DNA from 2 places in the Eubacterium sp. 3_1_31 genome. Region 2 is predicted to be linked to the other one. Evidence: a T-box and tRNA genes for the amino acid it is inferred to sense, from the RefSeq annotation. Region 2 holds a T-box; the other holds one or more tRNA genes.
What was found. The T-box of region 2 lies ahead of alaS (alanine--tRNA ligase). A T-box ahead of a tRNA ligase gene usually reads a tRNA of that ligase, here a tRNA-Ala.
Positions count from the first base shown of each region.

Region 1: it has a tRNA-Ala gene. The T-box ahead of alaS (alanine--tRNA ligase) is inferred to sense a tRNA for this amino acid. The anticodon was not compared.

Region 1 covers NZ_CAXUBY010000008.1:58,734-76,359, reverse strand. The annotation lists gene ACESSZ_RS05265 (3-phosphoglycerate dehydrogenase family protein) at 223-1,383, opposite strand; gene serC (3-phosphoserine/phosphohydroxythreonine transaminase) at 1,395-2,480, opposite strand; gene ACESSZ_RS05255 (branched-chain amino acid transporter permease) at 2,755-3,087, opposite strand; gene ACESSZ_RS05250 (AzlC family ABC transporter permease) at 3,084-3,734, opposite strand; tRNA gene ACESSZ_RS05245 (tRNA-Ala) at 3,989-4,064, shown strand; gene ACESSZ_RS05240 (hypothetical protein) at 5,115-6,344, opposite strand; gene ACESSZ_RS05235 (hypothetical protein) at 6,460-7,713, opposite strand; gene ACESSZ_RS05230 (hypothetical protein) at 7,837-8,658, opposite strand; gene ACESSZ_RS05225 (CpXC domain-containing protein) at 8,709-9,320, opposite strand; gene ACESSZ_RS05220 (LCP family protein) at 9,570-11,171, shown strand; gene ACESSZ_RS05215 (hypothetical protein) at 11,284-12,519, opposite strand; gene ACESSZ_RS05210 (hypothetical protein) at 12,598-13,302, opposite strand; gene ACESSZ_RS05205 (alanyl-tRNA editing protein) at 13,449-14,609, opposite strand; gene ACESSZ_RS05200 (class I SAM-dependent methyltransferase) at 14,898-15,773, shown strand; gene ACESSZ_RS05195 (hypothetical protein) at 15,791-16,228, shown strand; gene hxlB (6-phospho-3-hexuloisomerase) at 16,552-17,112, opposite strand; gene hxlA (3-hexulose-6-phosphate synthase) at 17,156-17,626, opposite strand, start outside.
Region 2 covers NZ_CAXUBY010000053.1:2,453-18,165, reverse strand. The annotation lists gene ACESSZ_RS14685 (GIY-YIG nuclease family protein) at 1-293, opposite strand, end outside; gene bilS (flavodoxin family protein BilS) at 244-744, opposite strand; gene ACESSZ_RS14675 (L-serine ammonia-lyase, iron-sulfur-dependent, subunit alpha) at 763-1,965, opposite strand; gene holA (DNA polymerase III subunit delta) at 1,967-2,920, opposite strand; gene ACESSZ_RS14665 (ComEC/Rec2 family competence protein) at 2,926-4,878, opposite strand; gene ACESSZ_RS14660 (ComEA family DNA-binding protein) at 4,875-5,345, opposite strand; gene greA (transcription elongation factor GreA) at 5,586-6,062, opposite strand; gene udk (uridine kinase) at 6,089-6,721, opposite strand; gene mltG (endolytic transglycosylase MltG) at 6,735-7,802, opposite strand; gene ACESSZ_RS14640 (DUF1292 domain-containing protein) at 7,783-8,040, opposite strand; gene ruvX (Holliday junction resolvase RuvX) at 8,066-8,488, opposite strand; gene ACESSZ_RS14630 (IreB family regulatory phosphoprotein) at 8,488-8,748, opposite strand; gene alaS (alanine--tRNA ligase) at 8,810-11,434, opposite strand; T-box leader at 11,472-11,671, opposite strand; gene ACESSZ_RS14620 (AI-2E family transporter) at 11,774-12,865, opposite strand; gene ACESSZ_RS14615 (hypothetical protein) at 12,890-13,066, opposite strand; gene recD2 (SF1B family DNA helicase RecD2) at 13,114-15,285, opposite strand; gene ACESSZ_RS14605 (CPBP family intramembrane glutamic endopeptidase) at 15,301-15,713, opposite strand, start outside.

The DNA of each region.
Region 1 (17,626 bases), on a different contig from region 2:
ACTGACTAGCCCTTTTTTCTTTTTCACATTTTTGATGATTTTATCGTATGTACCTTTATTCACACACAATAACCTTGAATATGGTATCCAGCATTCCAGATACATTTTTTTATAAGGAGATTCCTATACAAAAAGATCACTCCTTTTGTAAACAACGTTTTATTTATTTACGTTGTCTACGAAAGAAGTGATCATATCACATGTTACTTTCTTTATCCTTCTTTATTTTACAATCAAACGTGCCATGACAATACCTTCACGTTCTTGTAAGCGCTGCACCAATTCTTCACTTACTTCATCATTGGTTTCTAAAATGGTATACGCATAGTCTTTCTTACCTTTACTAGCCATGTTTTCAATATTGATACCATGATTACCTAACGCTGTGGATACGCTGCTGATCATATCCGGAATATTTTTATTAATGATACAGATACGATACTTGGTTTCCTGTGTGATTTGCATATCCGGTAAATTCACAGAGTGCGTAATATTGCCATTTTCCAGATAATCCATGATCTCCTTAGCTGCCATCACCGCACAATTTTCTTCGCTTTCCGGTGTTGAAGCACCTAAGTGAGGAACCCCAATAACATTATCAAACTGCATCAGCGCATTGGTAGGGAAATCGGTAACATAGCTGCCAATCTTACCTGCCTGTAAGGCTTTTACCATTGCTTCATCATCAACAAGACCACCACGAGCGAAGTTTAAGACACGTACGCCATCCTTCATCATGGCAATACCTTCCGCACTGACAATGTTTTTCGTAGCTTCCATATAGGGTACATGCACGGTGATATAATCACATTCCTCAAAGATCGTTTTTAGATCCTTTGCATGATGAATGCGGGACTTTAAGGTCCATGCCGCCTGTACGGAAATATAAGGGTCATACCCATACACTTCCATGTCCATGGCTGCCGCTGCATTTGCCACTTGTACACCGATGGCACCTAAACCAATGACGCCCAACTTTTTTCCGGCAATCTCCGGGCCGACAAACTGGCTCTTACCTTTTTCAACCGCCTTGGAAATATCTTCACCTTCCAGTGATTTTACCCAGTTCACACCTTGAGCAATTTTACGGCCACTTAAGATCAGCGCCGCAATCACCAATTCTTTAACCGCATTGGCATTTGCTCCCGGTGTATTGAAGACAACAATACCTTGCTCACTGCACTTATCCAATGGAATATTATTGACGCCGGCACCGGCTCTGGCAATACATTTCAAAGAAGCTGGAAATGCTACATCATGCAGCTTCGCGCTACGCACCATGATGGCATCATAGTCATCAAAGTCTTCGCTAAAGCTATATTTGGTTTCATCAAACTGTTGAATTCCTGCTTCTGCTATCTTATTAAATAATTTTACTTTCATATGGTTTTCCCTCACTTATTTTCTTCTTCAAATTTCTTCATGAAGGCAATCAGTGTTTCTACACCTTCCATAGGCATGGCATTATAAATGGATGCCCGCATACCACCTACTGCACGATGACCTTTCAGGTTGCTCATACCGGCTGCCGCACTTTCCTTCGCAAACAGTGCATCCAATTCTGCATTCGGAGAACGGAAAGTCACATTCATCAAAGAACGATCACTTGGATTTACCTGTGTCTGATAGAAATCGCTTGTATCTAAATACGTATATAACAGCTTCGCTTTTTCTTCATTACGCTTTGCCATGACAGCTAAGCCACCCATCTCTTCGATCCATTCCAATACTAAGCCTAAAATATAGATGGCATACGTTGGTGGTGTGTTGTACATAGAATCTTTTTCGGCAAGTGGTGCATAATCCATCATAACAGGTGTAAATTCCTTCGCATGGCCAATCAGATCCTCACGTACAATGGCAACAGTCAAACCGGCGCAGCCCATGTTTTTCTGTGCTCCGGCAAAGATGATGCCATAATCCTCTACCCGAATCGGTTTTGATAAGATATTGCTGGACATATCCGCAACGATAGGCACTCCCTTTGTATCCGGTACATATTTCCACTCTGTACCATAGATCGTGTTATTGGCGCACAAATAAACATAATCCGCATCCTTGTTTAATGCCAGCTCCTGCTGTTTTGGAATATACGTAAAATCTTTATCCTTACTTGTTCCTGCCAAAGCAATATCCCCATATTTCTTCGCTTCGGCATATGCTTTATTGGCAAAATATCCGGTGACGATGTAATCTGCTTTCCCTTTTTGCAGCAGATTTAAAGGCACCATTGAAAACTGTGAAGTTGCCCCTCCCTGCAGAAATAATACTTTATAGTTATTAGGAATTGCCAGAATGGTTCTAAGTCTTTCCTCTGTCTTTTTAATAATGGCATCATATGCCTTGGAACGATGACTCATCTCCATGACCGACATTCCACTGCCCTCATAATTCAGCATCTGCGATTGTGCTTTTTTCAATACCTCCAGTGGCAGCATGGATGGTCCAGCTGAGAAGTTGTAAATTCTTTTTTCGGCCATAATTCGGCACCTTCCTTTCTTTTTACTTTATGTATGTGATGATAATTATAGCACATATGAAATAAAATGAAAGTGATAATGTAAAAAGCTTATAAATTTTCTGAAATAGTTTTCTTAACATAAACAATCCGGCGATGCTTGTCCTTGTATCAAAGACACAATAAAAAAAGCACTATCCTAAAACGCTTTTACATTAACGTCTAAAAGATAATGACTTTTTACTCTATGCAGATGGCATAAGCTCCTCTTTGCTGCCTTCATCATAAACATATGTTTAGGCAAAAACAACTTGAATCAGCATCATATAAACAAACGTGCCGCCAATGATACTGATCATATTATTACGTTTCCATATATGCAATAAGACAACACATCCAATTCCCAGAAACTCTGGAATTCCATAGGGATATGACATAAAGGCTGTATGGCGGACACAATATATGATAAGACAAAGCATGATTGCCATCGGTAATACTTTGCCAAGATATAGGATTCTTTTAGGAAGTTTATCCGGGTTTTTAAAGATGAGAAATGGTATCGCTCTGGTTAGGAAAGTACAAAAAGCTACAACTAAAATAATGCTCAACGATGCCTGTGTCGTTATCATGATCGTTCTTCCTTTCTTCGTTCAACATTTTTCTCAAAGATCAGCAAGAAGATAACCAGAAGCAATAATGCCGGTAATAAAAAGTTATCAAAGCCAAAGACAACAATACTTATAAGAATGGCGAAAGCCGCAATATAAGCAGGCAGATGATTAACAGTATGCAGCCATTGTTCTACAAAGATGACAGTAAACAAAGCTGTCATAGCAAAGTCAATTCCGGTTGTATCAAAATTTAACAGACTTCCTAAAACGGCACCAATCACTGATCCTATGACCCAGTAGCATTGATCAAAGAGAGAAATGAAAAACATCAACTTCTTCCCATGTTCCTCTTTTTGATCAGGAATGGCACATAATAAAGAATAGGTTTCATCTGTTAAAGAGAATATCATATACCACTTCTTTTTTCCCATTCTGCTAAACACATCTAGAAAAGATAATCCATAAAACAATTGTCTAGCATTTACTGTAAGTGTAACTATTGCCGCCTCTAGCAAATGAAAACCAGAATGAAAAAAAGTTAACATAACGAACTGCATACTGCCTGCATAAACAAAAAAACTCATGAAAAAGGCCCACAGCGCAGAATATCCTTGTTGTTCACATAAGATGCCAAATGCCATACCTAAAAAGACATACCCAATCATAACCGGAAAGCTTAATTTTATAGCTTCTTTCACAATTTCTTTCAATACTATCACCCCTATTTAGTTTCTTATTGTAATGGATTTATTGAAATATTACAACTATACCATAGACAATAGCTTTTCTTTATCAATAAGAAATGATCGCATAGTTAAATTATACTTTTTCGTTAAAGTCGTTTATTGTCAATTTTTTCATTCTTTATTATTGACAAGATGACCCCCTGCATGATATATTATGTAAGCACTCAAGAAATGGGGTTTTAGCTCAGCTGGGAGAGCACCTGCCTTGCACGCAGGGGGTCATCGGTTCGATCCCGATAAGCTCCACCAATAAACATAGTAGATTCCGAAATATCGGGATCTTTTTTTTGGTAAAAAACGATTACTGAGATTGGCAAACACCTTATTGTTAAAACCACAATTGCTTATACGTAATCATAATAAAAAAAAGGCATTGCTGCCTCAATATATAAAAAAAGTAACCTGGGGACAGGTTACATTTAGGAACGCCTTTATCCTGTGCGTGCAAGAATTTAGAGAACAAAGGCTGAAATGTCCAGAATACGTCTGAGATATCGGCGACGCACATTCAAATACTGCATGGGAGTGCAATACTTCAACGTCTGAACATGATCCTTTTCCACCCATTGGGCTTCCCCCGGATCCCCCATTGCAAGAACTCACCCCGTTCTTGCACTTTTATTTTATCCTAAATCTTTATGTAAAACAATATTTTTGGTAAAAGTTGCCATTTATTTCAAAAAAAGTTAATTAAATACAAAATATGGCAAAAACCGTCAAATACGGATATATGTTTTATTGCGTTTAAAAGAACTTCAGCATCTGATACCATACATAAAGAAAACTTCTTTTTTAAGAAAAGAAGTTATACTTTTATATGGATTCTTGAATGTGAAATAGCAGCTGATGGTTTCGTGTCTGCAAATACACAAGTAGCCATTAAGCATAATCCACAAACACCAGCAATAAATAATTTTTTCATAATCATTCCTTATTTTAAAAAGCAAGAAAAGTCTCGTTTTCTGAATATCAGAATGCTATTTTCTTGCTTTTTAATTTTTTTAACTATATTAAAAATCTTTTATACTTTTATATGTATGCGAGATGGTGAAATTGCAGCTGATGGTTTAGTATCAGTAAAAACAAATGTAGCCATCAAACACAATCCACAAATACCAGCAATAACCAATTTTTTCATAATCATTAACCTAATTCCCTGATTATGTTTAGACCATATGCATATCATCATCGACAGGCATATGATAATTGATTATCTTGGATTAAACAATAAAACGGCCTTTTATTAATAATAAATAACTTTATTTTAAAATTTCGCTAAATTATCAAATAATTATCAACTTATATCATTTCTTCTAGAACTTTATCATATATATATAGTTTTTTATAACAATTAGTTTCATTTATTAATTTTCTTAATTCAAATTGGAAGACTATAGCAAGATCTTTATCTTTATTAAAAGGTAAGATTTTTTCCATTATTAAATCCTGTTTTTCTATTGAACTTAGCGCTTTGTAATTTGCATAGAAAAAGTACATATGTTGTGCAAAAACAGGATATTTCTCAATATTTTCAACCGGTGGTATGTTAATGTTTAATTCCAATCTACTCTGACAATTTGCCATATATAATAAGTCAATCAAATTAAATGTTTTTTGGTGTTTTACCATTAATTTAAAATATCTTAGAGATATTTGATATTCTTTTTCATAATGATATATATTGGCAAGTGTAGAGTATGTTTCTCCTATTTTATAATCTGACACTAATGCATTTTCTAATATCCCTTCCATTTTTTCTATGTAATCTAACCTTTTACTTTTATTTATATATGTATATAAGATAATATAGTAATTATATACATCAACTAATCTTATATAATTTTTTGCATGCAGAAAAGTTTGTTCCAAATCTGATAATACTTCATTCATACAATCAAATTTGTTAGTTATAGAAAAGTATTTTACGATTAATAGTTTCATATAGGGCTTATCACTTTTTATTAAATTATATTTTTTTATCGAATTAGTATAAGCCTCACAGTTTTCCGTAGCATAAAGTGCTGCTCTTTCTATAATCAATATTTTGTATAAATCACTATAAACACTTGGGAATATTTCGAGCATTTTCTCATAATGCTTTGCTTTATGTTCTGTTATAAATTCATTTTTTAAATAATGGTTTTTAACATCAGTAATCAATTCATGTATCTCAGAATAATAAACATAATTTTTTAATCTATTCAACAACCTTAGAATTTTATATGATATTGTCATAATAGCATCAATATCATAAAACTCAATCGCTTCATATAAAGAAGTTAAAGATAATTCAACAGCATCATCTACTTTTTTGAAAAATCCAAATTTTAAATTAAACTTTTGTAGAATTTCAGGATAAATGCTATTTCTACAAATATATCCTTGTTCTAACTTTTTTAAAGTATTAACACAACAAACATTCATACAAAAATTACTTTTATTGAACTTTTCAGAATCAAAACTAAATAACTCTTCTCTATAAACACCTATCAATAAACCAATTAAACGTTTTCTCTCTTTTATATTCATAAAGACTCCTAAACCTCATATAAAAAGTATCTTCATAAATCAAAATATTTATATGATTCATTATACCAAAATAAATACATAAATAAAAATCAATTAGATTTTTTTCAAAAAAGCATTAATTATAATCTTCACCATTGTTTTCTATCATTTCTTCAAACATATTCAAATAACTATAATTGTTTTTATTTACAAATGTTTTTCTTAGCTCATATCGTGTTATATCTATTAACCCTTTATCTGATAATAAAGGTGCGATTTTTTTCATGATAATTTTTTGTTTAACAAATGCTTCAACATCATAGTTTTGATAAAAGTTATACAAATATTGTAATACTAAAGGATGTTTTGCAAGAATATCTTGTGTTAAAGTAGGTATATCAATCAATAAATTCAAATGGCTTTGACAATTTGCCATATAGATTATATCAGTTATATGCATATTATCTCTATATTTCATAACTTTATTAAAATAGATAAGGGCTTCTTCATAATTCTTTTCCATGTGCAACGTATTTGCAATACTAGAACAAATTTCACTTACTTTAAATTTAGGAATATTTTCGTTTTCTAAAATCTTATTTATTTTATTGAGATAATGTATTCTTCGCTTTTTCTCAATTTCCGAAAATAATAAAAAGGCATAATTATAAATATCAATCAATCTAACAAAATTCTTCTCTTCTAGAAACTTGTCTTCCAAATAATCAATTTCCTCTTTCAATGATAGATATTGTTCCGTTATCGCATAATATTGTAACATGTACAACCTTAATAATGGATGATTATCATCTTTTATATTTAGCTTTCTTATCTTCTTACGATATTCATCTATGTTATCAATTGCAATCGATAAAGCACTCGCCATAATTAGCTGTTTCAATAAAACATCAAACTTTTTAGGTAATAAATTTAGAATCTGTTCATAATGTTTAGATGTAGTACTGGCAACCTCTTTATCCTCTAAATAATATCTGTTTACATCAAAAAATATATTATATAGTTCTGAATAATATACATAATTTCTAACACGTTCGAGCAAATTTAGAATTTTGTCACAAATCCTGCCAATGCCCTCTAAATCAAAATATTCAATCGCCTCATACAATGGTTCCATCATCATCTCAACAGCAGTGTCAACTTCGGGGAAATAATCAAAACGCAGCTTCAATTTAGCAAGTAATTCATCATATACTTCATCAGAACGACTACATTCGCCACTTTCAATTCTTTTTAAGGTATTGATCGTACAAATACCATCACAAAATCTTAATAACGTATACTCATTCTGTGTATTATGACGTTTTTCTTCACGGTAGATCCTTATTAATTTACCAATGACACGAATTCTGTTTTTGTTTTTAATTCTCACTAAAATTCTCCTCTACATAATCACTCCCCCTCACATAAGTATAAAGTATTTTCCATTTTTTGGAAATAGAATTAACAGAAAAGCGATTGAACTGAATTATTTCAAAAAAACAAAGAAAAAGAGCTATTCGCTCTTTACTAAAAACATTGGTAAATATTCCATAACATGAATAACTTTGTTCAAAATACGGTATATATAAGCAGCTTCTTCTTCACTTTTTGGCGTCATGGATTGGCTTTGTGACAAGGTATTCATACTGCGATAGGTCAATATATTATAGAAATGACAATTGGCAGCCTGTAGATATGGTATAGCTGTTTTAGCCGCAGCATAATTTTCTGTTTTCAATGATAATAGAAAACGTACATAACAATCCATTGCTGAATGCTGATCATATTTCTGTAAGAGCTCTTTGCAACTCTCATATTCTTCAAAATACAAAGATAGCGCATAAAGATAATGATGTGCACAGAAGGCATCAGAAGGATTTAGATTTAAAATCTCCTGGAACTGTTGTTGAGCTTTGCGCATACAGCCAGCTTCATAAAGTGCGCACGCATAAGTGAACTTAATATGAAATAAAGGTTTTGCCTGCTCAATAGAGTAAAAATCATCTACCTTGCGTAAGAAAAAATCTTTACCTAAATTCATAGTAGCTAATTCCATTCCCTCTTTATAACGCTGTATTCTTACTGCATGATCTTCTTCATAGGTTCCAAGCATCATATAGGCCTCAATACAGTCTTCACATATATCTAATGCTTCATAAGCTATTTGCTGTTTCTTCTGCCAGGAACGAACACGCTTACTCTCTTCAAGCTTTAATAAAGCCTGTTGATAGGATTGTTCATTTTTAGTATAGCCGACATGACTTTCTTCTAGAAATGCATCAAGACTCATTTGAAATGTCATGCCTATATCAATAATGTCAATTTGCTCTTTCATACTTACCTCAATTCATTCATAACCTGCGTAATTAAAAAACAGATGTCTGTTTATGTAAAATTTTTAATGTGTTGTAACGCCCATCGCTGATTGATTTCATGAAATTTTTTGGTATCTTCTTCTGGCATGCGTTGCTTAACTTGCAGATAGGATTCCCATGTTAGGGCTAATACATCTTCTTGATCATTTTCTGTATAAGAAAACCAAATCGTTTCACTTTGTTTATCCCTATCTTTATAACGAAGTGTATTAGGATAACGCTGTTGTTTCTTCAGATAGATATAAACTTTTAATTTCAGAATCTCGATGACTCGATCGTCGAAACCTTCTTCCAATATATGAATCTTTTCTGCAATGTCACGAGCATCGGATATATAACGTTTCGTGGCGGACATATCTGCATACAGGTGATGATCCGCCGCTTTCTTTTCTTTTTCTGATTTCATCAATAAGACAAAATGATGTTGTTTATCCGGATATATACAAGTATGAAAAAAAGATATGCGTGTTCCACATCTTGGACAGGTAAACGCATAGAATTCTTCCTGTTCCAATTGTTGCTTTAAATCTGGTTCAAATTCCGGAATTACTACGGTATCACTAGGCTTGTGCGTATGCCAAAGACAAGTCGGACATGTTATTTCTACTAAGATCGATTTCATTAAATCACCAACTATGTACATTATACACGCTTACGCCAAAAAGTCACGTACTACCTGTCTCTACCTTATAGATACCAACACCTTAGTAAAATCGTACCTATCCATTCCTTTTCTTTATCAACTTTTGTAAGAATTTGATGAATATTAACAAAACTTCATAAAAAAGGCTTTCAATCCGTCCTTTTTCTATATTATAATAATGGTTGTTACAAATGAATAAAGTAAAATTACTATATGAGGTAAAGCAATATGAAAAAGAAAGAAAAAAATACCCGTAAACGTAGTCTGATTATTGACATCGTTTTACTGGCAATCATGCTGATTGTCAGTGTCATCAGCTTTTACATCGCTTATACGTTTGGTCTGATACCAATGAAATGGATAACGATCTTTGCCGTTGTTGTCGGATGTAGTTTCCTCATCCTTCTTCTTTTGAACTTTAAGAAACTTCCTACATGGGGATTGGTCATGAAACGTTTTGTATTGATCGTCTTAACGGTATGTATTGGGACATGCGGTTATTTTCTAGATAAGTCGCGAACGACCATTAATAAGATCAGTAAAACGACTGTGAATGAAGATGGCTCAACAACCAAAAAATCTAAAATGTTCGTCGTTGTGAAAAAAGACGCTGATATCCAAGACTTAGACGATTTAAAAGATCAGACGATCGGATTCCAAAATGGCAGTGATGAGGATAATGCAACTTATATGAAAACATTGTTGCAAAAAGAAATTTCCTTTCAAGAAAGAGAAGAAATGGATTATACGGCTTTAATAACAGATTTAGAAAATAATGCTGTAGCTGCTATTGCCATGAGTGAAACTTTCTACAACATGTCAGCGGCCAATATTGATAAATTCTCGGAAGAAACAAAGATCATTGAAACCTATGAACGCGAATTAACAGACAATCAAAAGAAACATAAGGATATTACAAAAGAAACCTTTACCGTTTATCTGAGTGGTTTGGATAATGTAGGCTCTCCGGATCAGCAGACACGTACCGATACCAATCTGATTTTAATCGTCAATCCGCGAGCAAATCATATTGATATGGTGTCCCTTCCAAGAGATGGCTTTATTCCAAATACAGCGACCAACAATGTCAATGACAAATTCACCCATACGGGAATGTATGGAATCGATACCAGCGTAGAAACCTTACAGCAGTTCTTTGGTATTCCTATTGATTATTATGCCCGTGTCAGCTTCAATTCATTGATTCAAATTGTTGATACCATAGATGGTATTGATGTTGATGTTGAGATTGATTTCTGTGAACAAGATGAGAACCGCAGTTTCAAAAAAGATGATCTCATCTGCTTGAAAAAAGGCGAACAACATTTAAATGGAAAACAAGCCTTGGCATATTCTCGCCATCGTAAAACCTTAGGTTATGATAATCCAGGACGTGAACGTGCTCAACAACGGATCATTAAGGCTATTATCAATAAACTTGTTTCCCCTAGTGCTATTACTTATGTAAATGAATTACTGGAAATTGCGCCTAATTACGTGATTACAGACATGCCAGCAAATCAGATTACTAAGTTTGTTTCCAGCGAATTAGAAAATATGAAACCTTGGACCATCTCTTCTATTTCCAGTGATAACGGTGTTTATGATACACGCTATGTCGCAAGTATCGCGGAAAGTGAAGGTAAAAAGGATGTATACCTGTTTAACAAAAATGAGGTTCATGCCTTACTGAATGCTTATGATGGCGCCAGCAAACAATTGGAAATGAAGGAGTATCACTTTGATCTAACAAACCTTTATAAAGATACACCAGCTGTTAACGATGATCCTAACATTGTTTGGGATAGCATGGCAGATGTTCCACATTAATGTTTGTATGCAAGAATGACACACGTCATTCTTTTTTTATACATAAGCGTAGAACAAGCTATACCAAAAAGAAAAGCAGAGAAATCTCTGCTTGCATAAACATTATTCTGTATCAATTTTTCAAAGTTTCATCATTATAAGTACGATGGGTAATCTTATGCAACCAATCCTTCATCATCGCAATATCTTTTTCATCATTTAAGATATATTCCATGATCAAGGTATCCTTGCCACAATTAAACTGCGCAACAATATGAAGATATTCTTCTAACTGTTCAATGATACCCTTTCCTTTGACATCTCCATCCTCAATCACAAAACTTTCTAATGCATTTTGTGGATTGCTCAGCATTTCCAAATAATCCTCAACATTCTTTTCAAATTGATAAACATTTGCTTTGATTAGCCATCGCCAAGGTTCATCACTGGTTTTATACGGAGCCATGAAATGTAATGTTTGTGTACTGTTATCAAAACTATTTTCACTGCATCCATCCACTGGTATGTTCCAATTCCCAAAAGGATACCATACCAGATGGCGGCGATATCCGATATTCGCAATCGGCTCATCTACACCATGATGAATCAACTTTTCGCGCATCAGACAATCACACAATAGTTCATATATATCTAAAGGAAGGCCAATCGTATCATCCGCCTCATATGCAGCTTCTAAGTAATCAATGATTGTATGTGCAATCTTATCTGTAGTCTCATTCATTCCACTGTATTCATAATAACAATCTTTCCATAATAAAGCGATTGCACAATTTTTATAGTACTGGGCATCGCGCGCTAAATTGTTCCATACAAAGAATCGCTGTGCCAGTTCTTCTATTTCCAATGTTTTAAACGCATGTACAGAAAGGTATCCCATAGGTGTAACGACCCTATCGGCTTTACTCATTGGCTGATAATCATCACTGCGCCAACAAATGCACAGATTTTTATATTCTGCAACATGCTCCTCTACATACGTTGCGATATCCTGCAGCCAGCGATAAAAATAGTTATATTTCAGTGTTTCAAAATTGCGTTGTTCATAATACTTGGTGGGATCGCTCACTTCAAAAGGCCATTCACTTTCCGCTATTACATCATCAAAAAAACGACATGCGAAAGCATGAAATCCGGGACCGGCGACATTTGTCTGCGCCGTCAGAGTGATAAAACAGCCTTCATAACTGCATTCAATATAGCCCTGTGGACAGACTTCAATATTCACAAAAGTATCAAAATCTTCAAACTTTAATTTCTTTTCCTCACATTGTTTTTTTAAAAACGCGCTAAATTGCTCACGTTGTGTTTCTTTTTCTAATTTACCTTCTAAGACAATTTCAATTGACATAATGACTCCTTTCATGACATTGTGTACATACCTCTTCCTTTTATGATTGGTTGAAAAAGGAACTGATTACTCAGCTCCCTATTCTACTGCTAATACTCGATAAACCGACTTCATTTCGCCCTCAAAAACCAGATTTCGTTTGGTGTAATCGTAAGAACGATTGAAATCATAATCCATGATCTTCATAACCTTGATACGCATTTCTTTCTTTAAAGCACTTTCTTTTAAATCCGTCTTTGCATAACTGACACTTACCTTAAAAGTGAAACCATCACAAGTTGTGTCATTATATACAAACTGTGCTTCTTCGCTGCTTTCCACCTTCACCGCACTTACTTGCGGAAGCGCATCCTTTCCATATTCATTTACGATGGTAGGATAGTTGCCATAATAATATGCCTCGGCAAACTCTATGTATTCACGAATACTGTCACTTGGCAGATATTGCAGACCACCAATGTCACTGCGTGACTTTTTATTTGCCAAAGTGAAGAAATCATAAACAAAATTCACGGCAACCTGTTTGGCCTCTTCTTCACTGATCGCATGATCTGGATTTTTCTCAACAGCTGCACTTAAGGAATTAAATGCTTTGATTTGTTGTTCGCTTGGGTTTAACGGTTCAACATATCGATCATTTTTAATAAGTTTAACTTCTTCCTTTTTTGTCTCACTATCACTGCCTTTTTTATCATTCTTTTGATCATTGGAACTGCATCCGCCAAGAATTAGTAGGGATACTGCAGCCATCGTCAAAACCAATTTTTTCATTAAAGGTTTCATACTTTACCTCCACAACTATAGTTAAGTATACCACAGATGATAAATGAAAGTACATCTGCCTCCGTAATTTTTAAGAAATCCTTAAGCAAATTACGTAAAAACAGCATGCATTGCTACACTTGTTCAACACATGCCGCCTTTTTCATCTAAACATTTTTGATCAGTTCTTGTATCCTTGTAAGCATATCTTCCTTATATAAACCGCCGCCTTGGGCAATGCTGGATCCAACATTTCCCTTTAAATGATACGTATCCGCAAGCATCTCATACACTGCCTTCACATCCAAACCATTGCCTGGATTTGCAGCAACGACAATATGCGCATTATCATACATCTTGCCAATCAGAATTACCGCCTTCTGATATGTATCACATAAGAAGGAAGCCATTTTTACTAACGATTTATTATCAATATCCTCAAACTGTTCAATGATCAGCTGTTCTTCTCTTTGCCCCAGTTCCTTAGCCAGCATCTTATAGTATTTTTGTTTCCAATCACTTACTTCATTATGAAGTTTCCGCGTTTCATTAATGATACGTCCCACACCGGTATCTAAATACAGATGCGAAATTGCTAATGAATGACTGACTTCATCCAACACCTTATAACGGCGTTCTACACAATCCAATAACTGATCACCGACTAGATATTTGATTTTATACCCCTTATTGGTTTTCTCAAAACCACGAATAAACAACAATTGTAAATAACGTAAAGAAGGGACGTGCATACAACCACATAACGTATAATCTAGGGCTCCGATGCGAACGATACGCAAATCGTCACGCATGACATCCTTTTGTGGCAGATGTGCCAAAGCTTCTGCTCTTGTCGGATATAAAATACTGACATTCAGATCATCGCGAATAAGTCCGTTACATAGCACTTGCAATTCAATTGCCATTTTTTCATTGAAATCCGGAAAATCAAATTCCACATCATTTTCTTCATCCCCGACATGATGAGCCAGGGTGTGTACCTTATAAACATTACTCAATACAGCACTGATAAGATGCTGTGCCGTATGTATTTGACATTTACGGAAACGTTCATGCAAATTGATGCTCATAAAAACAGCACCTTCTAACTTCACATCCAGCAAATGCCATACATAGCCATCTTTTTTCTTAAGACCAAGTACCATATGGTTATCCATCATTCCAATATCACTTGCCATACCGCCACTTTCTACATAGAAAATCGTATCTTTACAGGCATGCCAGTATAACCCGTTTTCTTCCTCAACCTTAAGAACCTTGGTGTTTAATTCGGTTTTAAAGCAATTATCATAAAGTTTATTATACATAAGCGTTCCTCCTTTTTTTATTATCTTTAATTTTATCACAAATTCATCATTATTTCACGGCTATCCTTTCTTTATAATATGTGAAATCATGGGTTTCTATGACTATGCCATATCTTGTACGATATATCGCTTTCATAGTATTGATAATTTTGTGTGAATCCTAAATCTTGCATGTATAAGATTTATGAACAAACGTAATCATTTGTTTTCTTTTGAAATTCGCCTAATCATCTTGAGTTTGTAACATATCGTGATATAATGAATAGGCAAATCACAAGGAGTGGTAGAATGAATCAGGTTGCTGAAAACTGGAAAGATTATGAGTGCATGGACACAGGAAATGGCGAAAAACTGGAACGTTGGAAAGATATTATCTTACGTCGTCCTGACCCTCAGGTTATTTGGCCGATTGCTGAAGAAGATGCGCTTTGGAAACAGCCTCATGCCCACTATCATCGCAGTAAATCCGGCGGTGGCAGTTGGGAATATAAAAAGAAGTTTAAAGACAGCTGGACCATCGAATATAAAAATCTTCGTTTTAAAGTTTCACCAACCGGATTCAAGCATACCGGATTGTTTCCTGAACAGGCAGCCAATTGGGATTTCATGATGGATAAGATCAGTCATGCGGATCAAGATATCCGTGTCTTGAATCTATTTGCCTATACCGGCGGTGCCACAATGGCATGCGCCAGTGCCGGGGCAAGTGAAGTCGTACATGTGGATGCCAGTAAAGGGATGGTAAATTGGGCGAAAGAGAATATGATGCTCTCCCATCTGCAAGATCGCAAGATTCGCTTTATTGTTGATGATGTCTTGAAATTTGTTCAGCGTGAAAAACGCCGGGGCAGAACCTATCATGCCATCATCATGGATCCCCCAAGTTATGGCAGAGGTCCTAATGGTGAAGTCTGGAAAATTGAAGAACAGCTATATCCTTTAATTTCCGCCTGTCTTGAAATCTTGGACGAGGATCCTCTATTCTTCTTGGTGAATTCCTATACAACAGGTTTTCCGCCAACAGTCCTTTACAATCTACTGCATGCTACCATTGCCCGTAAACATGGCAACGGTTATATTGAAGCCGGTGAAATCGGTTTGCCAATCACACGCAGCCAAACAATTTTACCTTGTGGTATATATGGAAGATGGGTTAAAGAATAAGGAGAGTTTAGGAAAGTATGAAACATTTTAAAACATTGGCACTTGCATTCTGTGCCGCTGCACTGTTAGTTGGATGCAGCACAAAAGATGCGAAAGAGGATGTTATGAAAAACACCAAATCCTTTATTGATGATGTGAAGGATAAAGTGAATGTAACTGGCGTAGAATATTATACCGGAGAAAGTCTGTTTTACAATGCAAGCGATAATGATCCACAGGTATTAGTAGGTGATGGAACGATCGTTCATATCAGTGCTGATACAAAGGATGGTAAGAAAGCTAACATGTACTACAGCATAAAAGAAGATGGCAAGATGGAAGAAATCGTAAAATTTGCCAAAGATGAAAAAGGCAAGGAAATCCCTGCCGGAGAATATGCTGTTTATTCTGCTGAAAACGAAGTAAAGGATTGGCAGAAATTATCAAAAGAAGAAGTCAGCGAAATCGCTAAATAAAGCAAAAGAAAACAGTATCTCATAGAAGATAACTTGTACTCTTGACAGTGTAGCCATGTGAAAGTGGCTATGCTTTTTTTATGCCTACACAATCATGGCAAATTATCATTTATTACAAGATATGGGTAGATATGCCATCTTCCTTTTCACATAGCGTCATTCACTGTATAAAAACCCCCTATAAGACTTATACGTTTTTTGTATGTGTCTTACAGGGGGTATGATGTTGTCCTTTTCTACATATCTATGAAACCTTTTACGATAGCAGTAATTGTCATACCAAAATGGTCCATATCCTTTATATGGGTATACTACCTTACGTATTATTCCATATTGGCGTGACGGCCAAACATGGTATCACTTGTCATGTTGCGCTTTTCCATCAACATCATCACAGCAATATCCATGAAAATCCCTTCACTTTGCTCAAATAAAGACCCCATCGGCTGAATAGATTTGATATCTCCTTGTTTGGCACTCTTAGGTGATGGAGCACTGATTTCTACGACGACATCCGCCATCTTTGCTATCGTAGATTCTGTATTGATGGTAATTAAGGCGACACGCGCACCCATTTCTTTTGCCTTTGCGGCATGATTGACTAAACTCTTTGTCTCACCGGAACCACTACAGATGACCAATACGCCATTCTCTGCAATATTAGGTGTGCAAGTTTCCCCTACCACATAGCTATGAATGCCCATATGCATTAAACGCATCGCAAAGCCTTTTACTTGAAAACCACTGCGGCCGGCCCCGGCACAGAAAATTTCATCACCTTGATCGATTAAAGAAACAAATTGCTTTGCCGCTTCTTGATCAATCGCGGTTAATGTATGTGTTAATTCTTTTAAGACAATATCGGCATATTCTTTATTATTCATAATATACTCCTTCTTTCTTTTCTTAATTTCTAAATTGCTAGGTTTATCGAAGATGACGTTTCATTTCTTTCGCTGCTTCAGCACGCGCTTGTGCATTACAGATAGCACCACCTACAACAATAATGCCTGCGCCTTCTTCAACGATAGCATCAATGGTAGAAAGCTTTACGCCACCGGCTACTGCAGATTGGGCATGCTGAATTACGCGATTCACAATCTTTAGTTCATCCAACGGATCTTTTCCACTGGATTGTACATCAAATGCCGTATGCACACAAATATAATCAACACCCATGGCATCAATCTCTTTTGTACGCTCTTCCAAATTTTTAACAGCAATCATATCAATCATTATCTTCCCATGATATTTCTTTGCTGCCTTTACAGCACCAAGAATCGTTTCATCATTACTGGCACCTAATACCGTAACGATATCCGCACCGGCTTTAAAAGCTGTTTCGGCTTCTAATTCACCGGCATCCATAATTTTGGCATCTGCCAATACTTCAATATC
Region 2 (15,713 bases):
AATGCTAATTTTTCCCTTCTGCTTAGCTGTTTTATTGCATATTCTCGTTTACGAGCACTGGCTGCATCCTCACAGGATTCAAAATAATACAACTCCAATGGGCGATGTGCTTTTGTATACTTTGCACCTTTTTTCATAACATGATCATAAAAGCGTTTCCGTAAATTGGTTGTCCATCCACAATACAAAGATTCATCACAGCAACGCAGTAAATACACATAAAAGCCATCTTCATATGGAATTTTAGGTGATGGAACGGACAAAATCGCGGGCTTTTTGTAAATCCGTTTCATCTGGATGAGTTCTTCCCTTCTCATAATTTTTAAGCTGTTCCTGCATATGTACATCATCGGGATGTTCTTTTATCATTTGACGATAACGTGCAATCACAGATTCTTGTACTTTCCCCTGGCATAAGAAATGCCCATACAGTTTGGCATCTTGAAAATGCGTTTCAATGCGTCGTTTGACCATGGTATAATACTCGGAATTATCAGCAGCCCCTAATGTGCCAAATAAGACAATTTTAGCATTTTGCACATGCTCTGCCAACTTTGCGCTGGCTGCATCTAAATCACCTTTATCCACCCAATAACCTAAATAAAGCATATCAAAGTTTTTTAACATGGATACTTTGACATCTTGAATACTCAGTAATTCTGCATCTTCGATTTCATTAGCAAATACTTCTGCTAATTTTCGAGTGTTTCCAGTAGCACTGGAATAAACAATCAGTGACTTCATCTTAAAGCACTTCCTTTCTTAACGAATCGGTACGACGCTTGCTAAACCGCCAAGACTTGTCTCCTTTAATTCTAAAGCAATCTTGCGTCCAGTATAATTCATGGTGTTTACGACCATATCAAAGCTGACCTTATGTTCTCTGACATTACAGATGCTTTGCGCTAAAATAGCTGCATCCATTGCTCTAAGAACTCCTACAGCATTACGTTCAATACAAGGAATCATAACATATCCGCCGACAGGATCACAGGTTAAACCAAGATGATGTTCAATGCCGATTTCTGCCGCATATTCTATTTGGGAACTGCTTCCTCCGCGAAAATATGCCACCATAGCCGCCCCCATTGAAACAGCAGCACCAATTTCTGCCTGACATCCTCCTTGTGCACCAGATATCGTCGCATTTTCCTTAATTAAATTGCCGAATAAACCAGCAATTTTCAAACCATTACGAATGCATTCACGGGAATACCCCAAATTTTTATGGTAATAGTATACCAAAGAAGGTAAGATACCACTGCTGCCTAGCGTTGGTGCCGTAACGGTAATACTGCCACCAGCATTTTCCTCACTGGCACTATATGCATATGCACACAACAATAATTTTTCTTTTTCCACAGCACTTTTGCATTCATCTGCCTGTTCCTTTAATTCTTTTGCTATCCGTTTTAAATGCAGATCGCCTGGTAAGACATCTTCTTTCTGTAAACCACCATCAACCGTTTTGATCATCTGATCCATGATCTTATCCATATAATCACCTAAGGGATCAAACATATTGACATACTCCCATAATTCCATTGCATGGGCTTCACAATATTCTAAAATATCTTTTAGAAAATGATGCGGATAAACATCCTTTCCTTCATTACTTGTTTCTCCTTCAACACGAATTGCTCCACCACCAATTGAATACACAATCATATCCCCAATTTCCTGATTCTTTTCATCAAAAGCAATCAAGCGCATGGTATTGGGATGCTTTAAATCTTTTTTATTCTTGAAAAACACCAAACATGCTTTAGGTTTCATCGTTTCCATAATGATAGCATCTGTTAAATGTCCCTTTCCCGTCAAGGATAAAGAACCATAGAGTTCAACTTCATAATGATGTGCCATAGGATAACGTTTCTGAAATAAACGGCAGGCACGCTGTGGTCCTAATGTATGTGAGGAGGATGGTCCTGGACCAATCCGATATAGTTCTTTTAATGACTTCATATTAAGCTCCTTGCAATTCTAATAAAAACATTTCAAATCCCATTTTTTTATCCAGTAAACCGCCTTTTAATTTCTGATCCAGTGTTGCTAACTTTGCCAACATGCTCATCAGATAAGAAGCGGATAAATTCTGCACACTCTGCATAGCTAATTTTATACGGTATGGATGTGCATGTAATATATCTTTGATCCCATCTTTGGATTCCCCTTGCATCATCAAGGTTTTTACTTCAAACAGAAAACGAAATTGAGATGCTAACAGGGCAATCAGATAAATGGCATCGGTATTAACGACACACAAATCGCACCAAATGCGAAAGGCTTTACGAACATCCTGCTCCACCACCGCATTGACCAACTCAAAAACATCCTCTTCTAACGGTCTGGCTACTAAATGAGCAACCACATCCTGCGTGATATCACCACCATAAAGCTGCAATTTATCAAATGCAGAATGAATGGTTTCCATATCCAGTGGTAATCGTTTCAATAATTCTTGCATGGCCTGTGCATCTACATGCAACTGTCGGCGCTGTATTTCCTCTTTCACACAACTTTGCTTACCGAGATCATCCAGCTTGCGAAATTCTAATACCTTCCAATTTTTTTGAATCAGCTTAATGATTTTTTTGCGTGTATCTAATTTCGCGAAATCACCAATCAGAATTAACACCGTACTTTCCATCGGTTGTTTCACATAATTTTCTAATCCATTGGGATCAATTCCTGTATCATTGGCAGCGGATAAAAAATTTGCATGATAAACAAGAATAATCTTATAGGCAGAGAAAAAAGGAATCGTCATAGCATCCTCTAGGATCGTTTCCAGATCACATTGCAAGGCATCGTATTGAACGGTATTTAATTCATCGCCATCTGCTATATATTCTTTGATGATCGTTTGCAATGTTTTTTTCAAACGAAACTGTTCTTCTCCATACAAGACATAATTCATGCTTATCACCTAGGTAATATTATACCAAATTGCTGCTCAGCCGTCTTGAAAAAACGAAAATATTTACAAATTTTTATTGTAACCCCACCATGTCTTGCACTTATAAGTGGTAAGATACCTTCTTTTTCCATAGCATCCAACACTTCTTGATGAGGATGTCCATAAAAATTATGTCGGCCACTGGATATTAGTGCAAGGGCTGGATGCACTTGATGTAAAAAAGCTGTTGCAGAACTAGTCTTACTGCCGTGATGCCCTATCTTTACGACATCCGCCTCTAATTTAGGATATAGCTGCAATAATTTTTGTTCGCCTTTTATACCTAGATCACCCATAAATAAAAAGGAGGTATCATACAGACGCAGCATCGTAACAATACTATTATCGTTTTCATCTTCACCCTCATAATCTAAAAGAAAAAACTTCATCCATGGTGTTTCCTGTTGTTTTGCCAGCTGTTTATGATCGATAATTTCATCAACATGCATTAATTCTTGCAACTGTGCAACACCACCACTATGGTCCATATCGGCATGTGTCACAATGATCTTATCAAGATGATAAATCCCTTGGGCATGCAAATACGGAACAATAATCTCTTTTGGAATATTTTTCTTTTTATGTCCCATAACATCAATCAAGATAACTTCTTTGTGATAGGGAGTAATAATAAGCGTACAATCGCCTTGTCCAACATCCAGCATCGTAACCGAAGCAAACGGCGAAAGGTAGGGACGTATAAAAAATATAACAAGAAGCAAACATAGGGTAAGACTATCCTTCCAATGTACATAGGAAATATACCGCATTGCTGATAAACACCATAAAATTAACCAAAGGATAGATACACTGCCATACAACGGATAAGAAATCTGCTGTATTAGGCGCAATGCTGCTAACATCCATTGTATCAGCAAAAACAGGTATTCTGTTGCCGGTAGGATAAGCAGCCATGCCAGTACATAGAGAATAGCATAGACTTTACGCAGAAAGGAAAACAGAGCCATTTGCAGCGGATCACATGTATGATAAAACCACATCTGTGCTGGAAAAAGCACCAACATGCCAACTATTTTTTTATTACGCTTTGCGACATGAAACATAAAAACCAGGCGAAAACATACAGGAATCAGTAAAGCAACCTCATAGGCCATAGAAGGCGCTAACAAAATGGTAAAAATCATTGATATACCAAGCGTATCTTTCTCATCAAAATTGGTAAAAAGGCCAGAGATAAGCGAAAAGCAAACTACGCGTAAGATAGAGGAAGATAAAACAGTAAGATAACTCATCCCCATCATTAAAAGAAGTGTAAGCCTATGGGCTTTGGCAAATCCCCATTTGCGTGCCATTCGCTTTGTAAGAAACCGTGATAAAAAAGCAATATGCATACCACTGGATAGCAATAAAAAAGATACTTCTTCTTCATGAATACCATACAGCATGGCTTTTAAAAATTGCTGAATCGCAACATCTTTTGTTTCAATATTGGCATATAATCGATGACGTAACGTAGTCCCTTCTTTGATAAGAGTATAACTTTTTACATTCATACAATATACCATTCCTTTACGTTTTGCCCATGTCGCAAAATGAAACTGTCCCAAATTATGTATACTATCGATTTTCTCATAAGTTCCACGCAATTCTACTACATCATCAAAAGATACCTTTTTCAATCCATATAGTAAAAATCTTCCCTCTTTGTTAGCCCCAATCATATATCCTTGTTTGATTTCTTGTATCTTCACGATACGAGAAGAAATTTCATGCACATCAGACAAACGCTGAATTCTTACAAATACCAGCAAACAAAACACCAGACATATGATTTCTCCTCGATGAAATCGTTTATGAAGAAACCATAGAGCACCCACCAGAAAGAAGAAACTGCTGTATACGGGCAGCCAGCTAAATATAAGGACAATACAGCCAATACATAACCATATGCCCTTCATAAACAAATATGCTCCTTTATTTTATCAAACAATTTATCCCCAATTCCCTTTACCTGTTTCAAATCCTCTAAAGTCTGAAAAGGCATTTGTTTTCGATATTCAACGATACGCTGTGCAATCGAAGGACCAATCCCCGGCAAAGTGTCCAACTCTTCTAGCGTTGCGGCGTTGATGGAAATCTTTGTGATCCTATGTTTTGAGGGTACAACAAGAACACCGTGATGTTCTATATCCATAGTCAGATTTAAACCACTGATATCTGCTTGCTTGGTTAATCCTCCACTTGCTTTTATGGCTTTTTCCACATTCGCATGACGCTCTAATTGGTAGACACCTGGATGCTGTACTTCACCTTTCACTTCCACACTTTTTACAGCACTTTGATAATTACGAACATCTATGACTTCATAACGTTCATAATAAAACAAGAAAAATAAAACACTAAAAAAGATACCTGTCTTTTTCATATAGATCCCTCCATTTAGCTATACGACACAAACAGGCTTTTTCCGTAATAAATTATAAAAAAGATACCCGTATATCTAAAACAGGTATTCTCAATCTTTCAATAGTATAATATAGAAATAGCATTATTATCAAAACGTTCCTATACGCTTAAATTCTTTTATAAAACATAAATGAATCATCTTTTTTGCAGTACTAAAATAGCAGAAAAAAAGCAGAAAACCTGCTTTTTCATACATCGATTACTTCAAATTAACGATTTTAACCTTATAAGGTTCTTCCACATTAGAAACCTCAACAATATCACCCAGCTTATTATCCAACAAAGCAACTGCTAAAGGGGTAATATTGGACAATTTTCCATTTAGTGGATCAGCTTCTATAGAACCAACAATCGTATACGTTTCCTCTTCCTCACTAGAAAGATCTTTAATTGTTACGGTAGAACCTAAACCTACTGTTTTACTACTTGTTTCTTTATCGCCTTCAATGATTTCGGCATTGGCAATCATTGCTTCAAGCTCACGAATTCTAGCTTCTACACGTGCCTGATGGTCACGAGCAGCATCATAATCGGCATTTTCACTAAGGTCACCCTGTGCACGAGCTTCCTGTAATTCTAAAATGACTTCATCACGTACTACATGGATCAGATTATCCTGTTCCTTTAAGAGTTCATCTAACCCTTCTTTGGTTACATAAAACTTTTCGTCTGCCATATTTTCACTCCTATCGTCACATGGTATTATACCACGTTTTCCTGAATAATACTACTTATTTTCGTCATCAACAAATCAATCGCCACCATATTGTGACCCCCTTCTGGGATGATGACATCTGCATAGCGTTTGCTTGGTTCAATGAACAGATTATGCATATCTCTTACCGTACTTGTATATTGTTCAACAACTGACTCTAATGTCCTGCCTCGCTGTTTTACATCACGCAACAAGCGACGTATAAAACGAATATCTGCATCAGTATCAACAAAAATCTTAATATCGCATAAATTACGTAAATCTTCGTTTTCCAAAACAAACAGTCCTTCAATGACAATAACATCACTTGGTTCTATATGCTCAATGCTATGCGAGCGGGTATGTTGAACAAAATCATAGGTTGGTTTTTCTATAGCCTTGCCCATAGTCAGCTCTTTCAACTGTTTTACTAATAAAGCATTGTCGAAAGCAAAAGGATGATCGTAATTCGTTTTTACACGCTCTTCCATCGTCTTCTCGCTTTGATCTTTATAATAATCATCCTGTCGGATAATGACGACGGACTGAGTGTTCTCATAACGATCTTTCAACTGCTGTGAAATCGATGTTTTACCTGAAGCACTGCCTCCGGCTATTCCGATTACAATCGTTTTTTTCATCACATACACCTTCTTATTTATTCAAATGGAACTTTTCTTGATTCTGTAACTGTTCCTCATAAGATTTCGCATAATGAACTTTACCATCGCCATATACATCCGCAACAAAATACAGATAATCACTCTTTGTCGGATGCAAAACGGCTTGTATTGCATCTTCTCCCGGATTTAAAATCGGACCGATCGGTAAGCCTTTATACTTATATGTATTGTATAAGGAATCAATATCCGGATTCACTTCACAGTCTTCTCCACTTGTTAGATCATCATACAATGCATAACATACGGTAACACTGGATTGTAACATCATATCTTTATCTAAGCGATTAAAGAAAACACCGGCAATCAATTGCATATCCTCTTTCGTACTTGCCTCATATTGAACCATACTGGCAAGAGTTAGGATTTCATGCATAGTGAATTTACTGGAAACAATATCCTTTTCATATTTCTGATAGATTTTTTGAAAATGATCCAAAAATGTTTTGGTAATTTCCTTTTCATCCGCATCCTTTGCAAACGTATACGTTTCCGGGAACAAATAGCCTTCCAGTTTCACTCGTGTCTTATCGTTTAAGATATCCTTTGTCAAAAAAGGATATGTCTTCATAAGTTCTTTAAGATAGGTATCATCATTCCACAGTTTTAACAAATTCTTTGCATTTACACCTAGCTTGTGTTGCAATGACTGTGCAATATCTTTCGCCCACATACCTTCCTTAAACGTAATCATCACTTCATTTTGCTTTGCTTTTTTAACATCATTCAAGTTTTCTAAAATCGTTTCTGTATCCCAAGAACGATCCAATGTAAAGACACCAAATTTGATGTCATTCAAGCCTTGCAGTTTCATGCACAGCTTTGCTGCCTGTACATCCTGTATCAATCCAGCTTTTTCCAACTTGTCTAATACAGACGCATTACCTTCGCCTTCTTTTACTTCAAAGATGACTTTTTCTGGTGTGGTTGATGGAGCTTTTAGCTTTGCGGTATACATAGAAAAGGCTGTGACACCAATAACCAAACAGATAATAACAAGGATGGCAGGTATCAGAATCTTCTTATTCTTCAGCGCCTTCATCTTCTTGGAACGCTCCTATCACTTCTTCGATCATCTGCCATTCCTCATCTGTTTCAACCGGCATCAGATTGCCTTCATCATCATAAGCAGAGGCAAAAACCTCTTCTCCTTCATCTTCAGGATCCGCAAACACTACATATTTGCGTCCTTTTTCCTCATCTTCAAATGTGAATAAAATTTCCATTTCTTTTTCATTGCCACTTTCATCTGTGACAAACATCGTATTTGTTTCTAACATTATATCCTCCTGTAGAAAGGGGCTTTTACAGCCCCTGATGATTTCTATCTAGATAGCCTTGTAAAATCTGAACAGCAGCCATCTGATCAATAACTTTCTTGCGCTTCTTGCGGGATACATCTGCACTGATAAGAATGCGTTCAGCTGCAACAGTTGTCAAACGTTCATCCCAAAGTATCACTTCCACACCTAAGGTTTCTAGTTTTTCTTTAAACATGATGGAAATCTCCCCGCGAATACCGACATCTCCATTCATATGCTTAGGCAATCCCAGCACTGCCTTTTTTACCTGAAATTCATCGATGTATTTTTTTATCTGCGTCAAAGCGGAATCATAATCATCCTGTTCAAAACGTATGGTTTCGACGGGACGTGCTATCATCCCTAAGGCATCACTCACACTGACCCCCAATGTACGTGAACCAAGATCAAGTCCTAAGATTCGCATCAATGCTGATCATCTTCCAGATAAGCGCGCACTAACTCTTCAATAATTTCATAGCGCTCTACGCTTTGGATAATGCTGCGGGCATTGTTATGGGAAGAAATGTATGCAGGATCATTGCTGATAAGATATCCGGCCAGCTGGTTCACCGAATTATAGCCACGCTCATCCAACGCTTCCTTCACGACACGTAATACATGCTTGATATTGTCACGCTTTAAATCATCTGATTTAAAAGACATCGTCTCTGTAATATCTCTCATCGTATTACCTCCTTTTTTTATCTTTCTTTCATTTTATCCTATTTTCTATAAAATTGAAACCCTAAGACAGTTTATTTTTAATGAATTCCACGGCTTCATCCACTTTCGTCACATCTTTGCCACCGGCCTGCGCAAGATCTGCTCTTCCTCCGCCTTTGCCATCACAAAGCATTGCTGCCTCTTTTACCAAATCGCCACACTTAATACCATCAGCCACAGCCAATTTATCTGCGCCAGCAACAAATACAACCTTATCGTTGCAAACACTTGCTAAAAAGACTATTACATGTTCTTTTTGTGCTTTGATGGTACTAGCGATATCTTTTAACGCATTAGCGTCAGCACCATCCATGCGTTTGATCAATACATGACGACCATTGCACTCTTTCACCTCATGGATCAATTCATTCGCCTTCAGTGTGAACATCTCACTTTGCAAAGCAGCCAATTCCTTTTTCAGCTGCGCATTTTCATGCAACACTTGTTCTACTTTCGTATCTACATTGACAATACTCTTCATCTTCAGATCATCTGCTATATGACGCAGTGTCTTTTCTTCCGCAGCAAAGTCTTCATAAGCACTATAGCCTGTCTTTGCCGTAATACGGCGGATACCGCTACCAATACTTTCCTCAGAGATAATCTTGCATATACCAATTTCCTGTGTGTTATTTACATGACAGCCACCACAGAATTCTTTTGACACATCGCCCATTGTAACAACCCGGACAACATCCCCGTATTTTTCATCAAACAATGCGGTAGCTCCGCTTTGCTTTGCTTCTTCAATCGGCATTTCCACCTTACTTACAGGATGATGTTCACTGATAAAGCGGTTTACCAGTTGTTCAATTTCCTTTAACTGCTGCACACTTACCTTTTCAAAGTGTGTAAAGTCAAAGCGTAGATATTCATCACTGACAAAACTACCAGCTTGTTGAATATGATTTCCAACAACTTTCTTCAAAGCACTTTGTAATAAATGTGTACAAGAGTGATTGCTGGTGATAATATCACGTTTTTTATTATCCACTGCCAGTTGCAGCTTGCTGCCAACATGCAAACATCCTTCTTCTATAACAACCTTATGTAAATGCTGTTTATGTGGTGCTTTCACAGTATTGACAATACGGCCTAATGCATCCCCCATAAAGCTGCCACTGTCCCCTATCTGGCCTCCACTTTCCGCATAAAAGACGGTTGTGTCTAAGATGATATCGCCTTCATCAGATATAGCATCCACTTGCTTACCATCTTTAAATAAAGCTATGACCTGTGCATCACATGTTCTTTCATCATAACCGATAAACTTACTATCTTGTGTAAAGGCCATTAAATCTGCTGACTGACTAGACATAGATTCCACATCTTCACGAGCATTGCGGGCACGCTCGCGCTGTTTTTTCATCTCTTCATCAAAGCCTTGCACATCTACTTGATATCCACTTTCTTCTGCTATCTCGCATGTCAATTCTAATGGGAACCCATAGGTGTCATACAACTTAAAAGCCGTCACACCATCCAATAACTTATTATCTTTATTTTTTTCCATAACATCCAGCAATAATTTTTCACCATCTGCCAGTGTAGCATGGAAACGTTCTTCCTCAGCTTTTACCAGTTTTTCAATATAATCAATTTTTTCTTCGATATATGGATAAAAGTCTTTCATGATTTCATAAACAACCGGTACCAGCTTATACATAAAGGCACCTTCAATTTTCAATTTTCTGCCAAAACGAACAGCTCGGCGTAAGACACGGCGTAACACATAGCCACGTCCTTCATTGGCGAATAATGCACCATCCGCTAACGCAAAGGTCACGGTACGGATATGATCCGCTATAACACGAAACGCCATTTTGTTTTCAGCATCTTCATAACGCATGGACGTATATTGTTCACATGCATGAATAAGCGGCAAGAATAAATCGGTATCAAAATTAGTTTCACCATTTTGCACCAAACAGGTCAAACGCTCTAATCCCATACCGGTATCAATGTTTTTCTGTGGCAATTCTTTATAATCCTTGCGTGCAACTCCTTCTTTGGCATCAAACTGAGAAAAGACATTATTCCAGACTTCAATATAGCGGTCATTTTCCATCTCTTCAAAAAACAGTTTTTCACCCAGTCCTTCTGGATCATATGCTTCCCCACGATCATAGAAGATTTCCGTATCCGGTCCACATGGTCCTTCTCCGATTTGCCAAAAGTTATCCGCTGTTTTTAAGATGTGCGAAGGATCCACACCAATTTCGTTTGTCCAAATATCATATGCTTCTTCATCATCAATATACACCGTGATATACAAACGATCTTTATCAAAACCAATATACTCTTCACTAGTTAAAAATTCCCAAGCAAAATGAATTGCCTCTTTTTTAAAGTAATCCCCAATTGAAAAATTACCGAGCATTTCAAAAAAGGTGTGATGACGTGCCGTCTTACCAACATTTTCAATATCATTTGTACGAATAGATTTCTGAGCATTGGCAATTCTTGGACATTCCGGTTTCACTGTTCCATCAAAATATTTCTTTAACGCCGCAACTCCGGCATTGATCCATAACAAAGTAGGATCATTGTGAGGAATCAGACTAGCGCCTGGTTCAATCATGTGTCCATGTTTCTTAAAGTAATCAAGAAACAGTTGTCGTATCTGGTTACCTGTTAAATTTTTCATGTCAACTTCCTCCTTAAGCATAAAAAAACGTTCCTTATCCAGGAACGCAATCATCATTACGCGGTACCATCCCGGTTCACTTTCACTGAAAGCACACCTTACTTATCATCGTTAACGCCGATGTTCTCGCGAAAAGCTCCAAAGCAGCCTTCCATCCATCCTGACACGAAAACTTCCACCTTCCGTTTTCTCTCTATGCCGCAGCAGGGATGTACTCCTCTTCTTCTACGCTTTTTTATTCCTTCGCTATTATAACAAATTCTTATTTTACACGCAAGCCATTCTCACACGATTATCATTCATCATGAATTTCGTCACTGCATACTACCATCGCAAATATCATGGTATTGTCTCCTCTGCCATCACTTCATCAAAATCTCGCCAGATGTCTTCCCATTCTCCTACCTTATCACTTGTTTTCGAATGCAGATAGCTGCGGAAAACGATTTGGGCTACAGCCGCAAAAATAGGGGATAATATCACACCTATGACACCAAAAAAAGCATCCGATATAAAAATAAAGACAAACGTTAACAGCGGTCGTACGTTCATAGTGCGATTAAAGATCAAAGGCTGGATAATATTAGATTCTATCTGTTGAATACTCCAGACGATGAAAAACATCATCCATGGGTAATGGTCATAATGTAAAGCTGCTACGGCTGCTATTAAGATAAGCCCTAAAGTAGCTCCAACATAAGGAAATAAATTTAACAATGCCAAAATCATAGCATAGAGTAAAGCATTTGGAAAACGATAAAGACTTAAGACAATCCCGACACTGACAATAATGAATAAAAGATCTAGCATGGTGCCTGCCAAATATTGATAAATGATATTGCTCAGCGTATGATAAAAAGTCGCAACCCGTGTTACATTTGGTACTATTTTCTTTGCTGTACGTTTCCAAAAATCCATATCGATGGAAATAAAGAACGCAATAATATACGCAATACCATAGTCCGTTAAAGTGTCAATGACACTTTTTGCTGAATCTATTGCTATTATATACCCTTCCTGCATATAATTTTGCTTTAGCGTTTTCAAATTGTCATACGCAATATGATGTTGTTTTAAAAAGCCTTCCAACTGTTGCAGCCATCGTGGGACAAGTTGTGCCAACTCGAGCGCCTGTTGATACAACAAAGGTAATAAAACAGCTAAAAATGCACCTAGAATCGCCAACAAGCCAATATAAACTAACATTACACTGACCTTTAAAGAAAATTTTTGTTGTACTCGATCAATGATTGGCTGAAGGAAAAAAGCTAATAATACACCACTTAGAATAGGTAAAAAAGCACGATAAATAGCAGCTAACCATGCATCTAATGCCAATTGTTTAATAATTAATAGCAAAAGAAAGATACATGCTAAGCAAGGAAGAAGCTGTTTCGCATGAAACAATATTCGTTCATATCGTTGTTTCATAAAAGAAAAACCCCATTCGTGGGGTTAATCCAAATCCATACAATCACAAATTTGATCCATCGCCTTATGGTAATTCTTTTTCATTTTCTTCTCAGCTTTTTTTGACTGATGACAAAGATCCTCAATTTCCTCATCTTTCATATAGCCAAGATATAAACCCATTAAAAATCCCATAACGGCAGCACCTAAACATTTGTTCATGCGTATCACTCCTTCTTACACATCTAGTATGGTAAGCTTTGATGAAGTTATGCATGAAACAATTTGCGAATTCGCATTTCTAAGGTGCTATTACGCTGATGACGTTCTTTGCGTGTTACCGCTTTATGTAACATATCACGCTCTCCCAATAAAACAAGACTTTTCTTCGCCCTAGTAACTGCGGTATATAATAAGCGCTTGCTCATCATATAGGCATATTCTGAAACAATTGGCAAGATAACAATGGGATATTCACTGCCTTGTGCTTTATGAATGGAAATACAAAATGCATGGGTAATATTATATAGCTGTTCATTGCTATATTCCACCATGATACCATCAAAATCAACAAGTAATTGATGCTTCTGTCCTACACTTTCAGAAGCATAAGCGATATCTACAATTTCTCCAATATCACCATTATACACCTCATCTTCGGGCTGATTTTTCAGTTGCAAGACCTTATCACCCACACGAAAGATGCGATAGCCAACTTTTAGTTCTCGTTTATGAGCTGTTGAAGGATTCATCATTTTTTGTAAAGCATTATTCAAAGCATCAATTCCGGCTACCCCTCCATACTTTGGAGCTAACACCTGAATATCCTTTGATTCATAGCCTTTTTCTAAAGCATTGGCAACAATACGAACAACCAAGTCACGCACTTCATAATTCTGCGCATCAAAAAAGGCAATGTCTTTAGCATAATCTAATACTGTAATCTGTTCTTCTCGTATTTCATGAGCAAGCGCAATCACATCACTTCCCTCACTTTGACGAAATATTTTATGCAAGCGAGTGACGGCAAATTGTTCACAAGCAATCAGATCTTTTAATACGCTACCACATCCAACACTTGGCAATTGATCCTCATCTCCGATGATCAAGATTTTCTTTACTAGTTTTGAAGCTTTTAAAAGATTATAAAACAACCATTGATCCACCATGCTGAACTCATCAATGATCAGCAAATCACATTGCAATGGTTCTTTTTCATTCACCAAGAAGGTATTCGATTCTAAATCCCAACGCAATAAACTATGAATCGTAGTAGCATTACAACCACAAAGCTCACTCAAACGTTTAGCAGCTCTTCCTGTTGGTGCACATACAGCAATTACATCATTTGGATAATGCTGTTTATAAAGCGTTAAAACACCTTGGACAATCGTTGTTTTACCAGTACCAGGTCCTCCTGTCAAAATTGAAAAGGAATGCGCAAAAAACGTAAGAATGGATTCTTTCTGTCTCTCCTCATATTGTATGTGTAATGTTTGTTCCAACTCTTCCATGTCTTGCATGAGTTCTTCTTTTAAAGTTGGTTCTTGTTCTTCAAAAGGAAACATTGCCAAAAAAGCAGCAATACCTGTTTCACTATCATACTGTGTATGGTGATAGATTCGCTCCTCTTCTCTATGTATGAGAAATTCTTTTGCCAATTCATCTAAGTAAGAAGACAAATCTACATCTTTAAACTCTTTTTCAACACGCTTTGTCAAATCCTCAGTAGTCACAAAAGTATCGCCACTCGCCATGCACATCTCCAATATCATAGACAATATAGCAGCTTTGATACGGTAGGGATGATTTAATCCAAAAGATAGCTCCTGTGCTAATTTATCAGCAGTCTTAAAACCTATACCATCAATTTCTTCAATCAAGCGATAAGGGTTTTCTTTAATAAGGGCAACCGCCTCTTGCCCATACTTTGCCTCAAATTTCATGATATTGCGGACACTGATACCAAAACGAGTAAAGAAAAAAGTCGTATCATCAACATCATCATGTTCATGAATTCCATCTAAAATAACTTGGCGTTTTTTAGGCGTAAAGGATGGTATCTGTAATAAGACTTGCTCATCCTCTTTGATTCGTTCAATGACATTTGGCCCTAAAGTCTCTACTAAGAGCTTAGCGCTCTGTTTTCCAATGCCCGGGAATAAAGAACTTGCAAAAAAACGAATTAAACTCTCATCATCCTGTGGCATGACTTTTTCATATGCTTTTACCTGAAACTGCATACCATAACGAGGATGATCTACATAACTGCCATGTAGACGGTAAATAACTTCTTCCTGTAATTCTCGAAAGAAACCTGTAGCGATAAAATCTTCTTCATTCGCATCATAGGTTATAAATTTACCAACAGCATATCCATTTGCCTCATTATAAAATATCGTATGCAGCAGTTTTGCCTCTAAAATCAGTTCTTCTTCCATTATGGCCTCCTTACATTATAATGTTAAAAACAAAGAAAGGATAGCAAGAATATTGTTGCACATATGTACCCCTGTACTAACGATAATGGAATTGCTTTTTTCATACCCATAAGCTAAAACAAGACCAATACCAGTATATAGAAACAGATATGTCACATCCGTGAAATTCCCTTCGATAAGAGAATCCATGATATGGATAAAGCCAAAGAGAAAGGAGCTGATCAACATTGCCCAACTGAAAGATACACGTGAGCGTAAACATGTAAAAACACCACCACGAAAAATGGTTTCTTCAACGATCGGCGCAAAGATCACACTAGAAAAAATCGTAAAAGCCGGAGCAACAATAGCGTTCTCGGCAATAACTTTTTGATTTTCACTATCCCCTGTCTGAGTGATGATACTTACCAAGATATTTAATATATAAT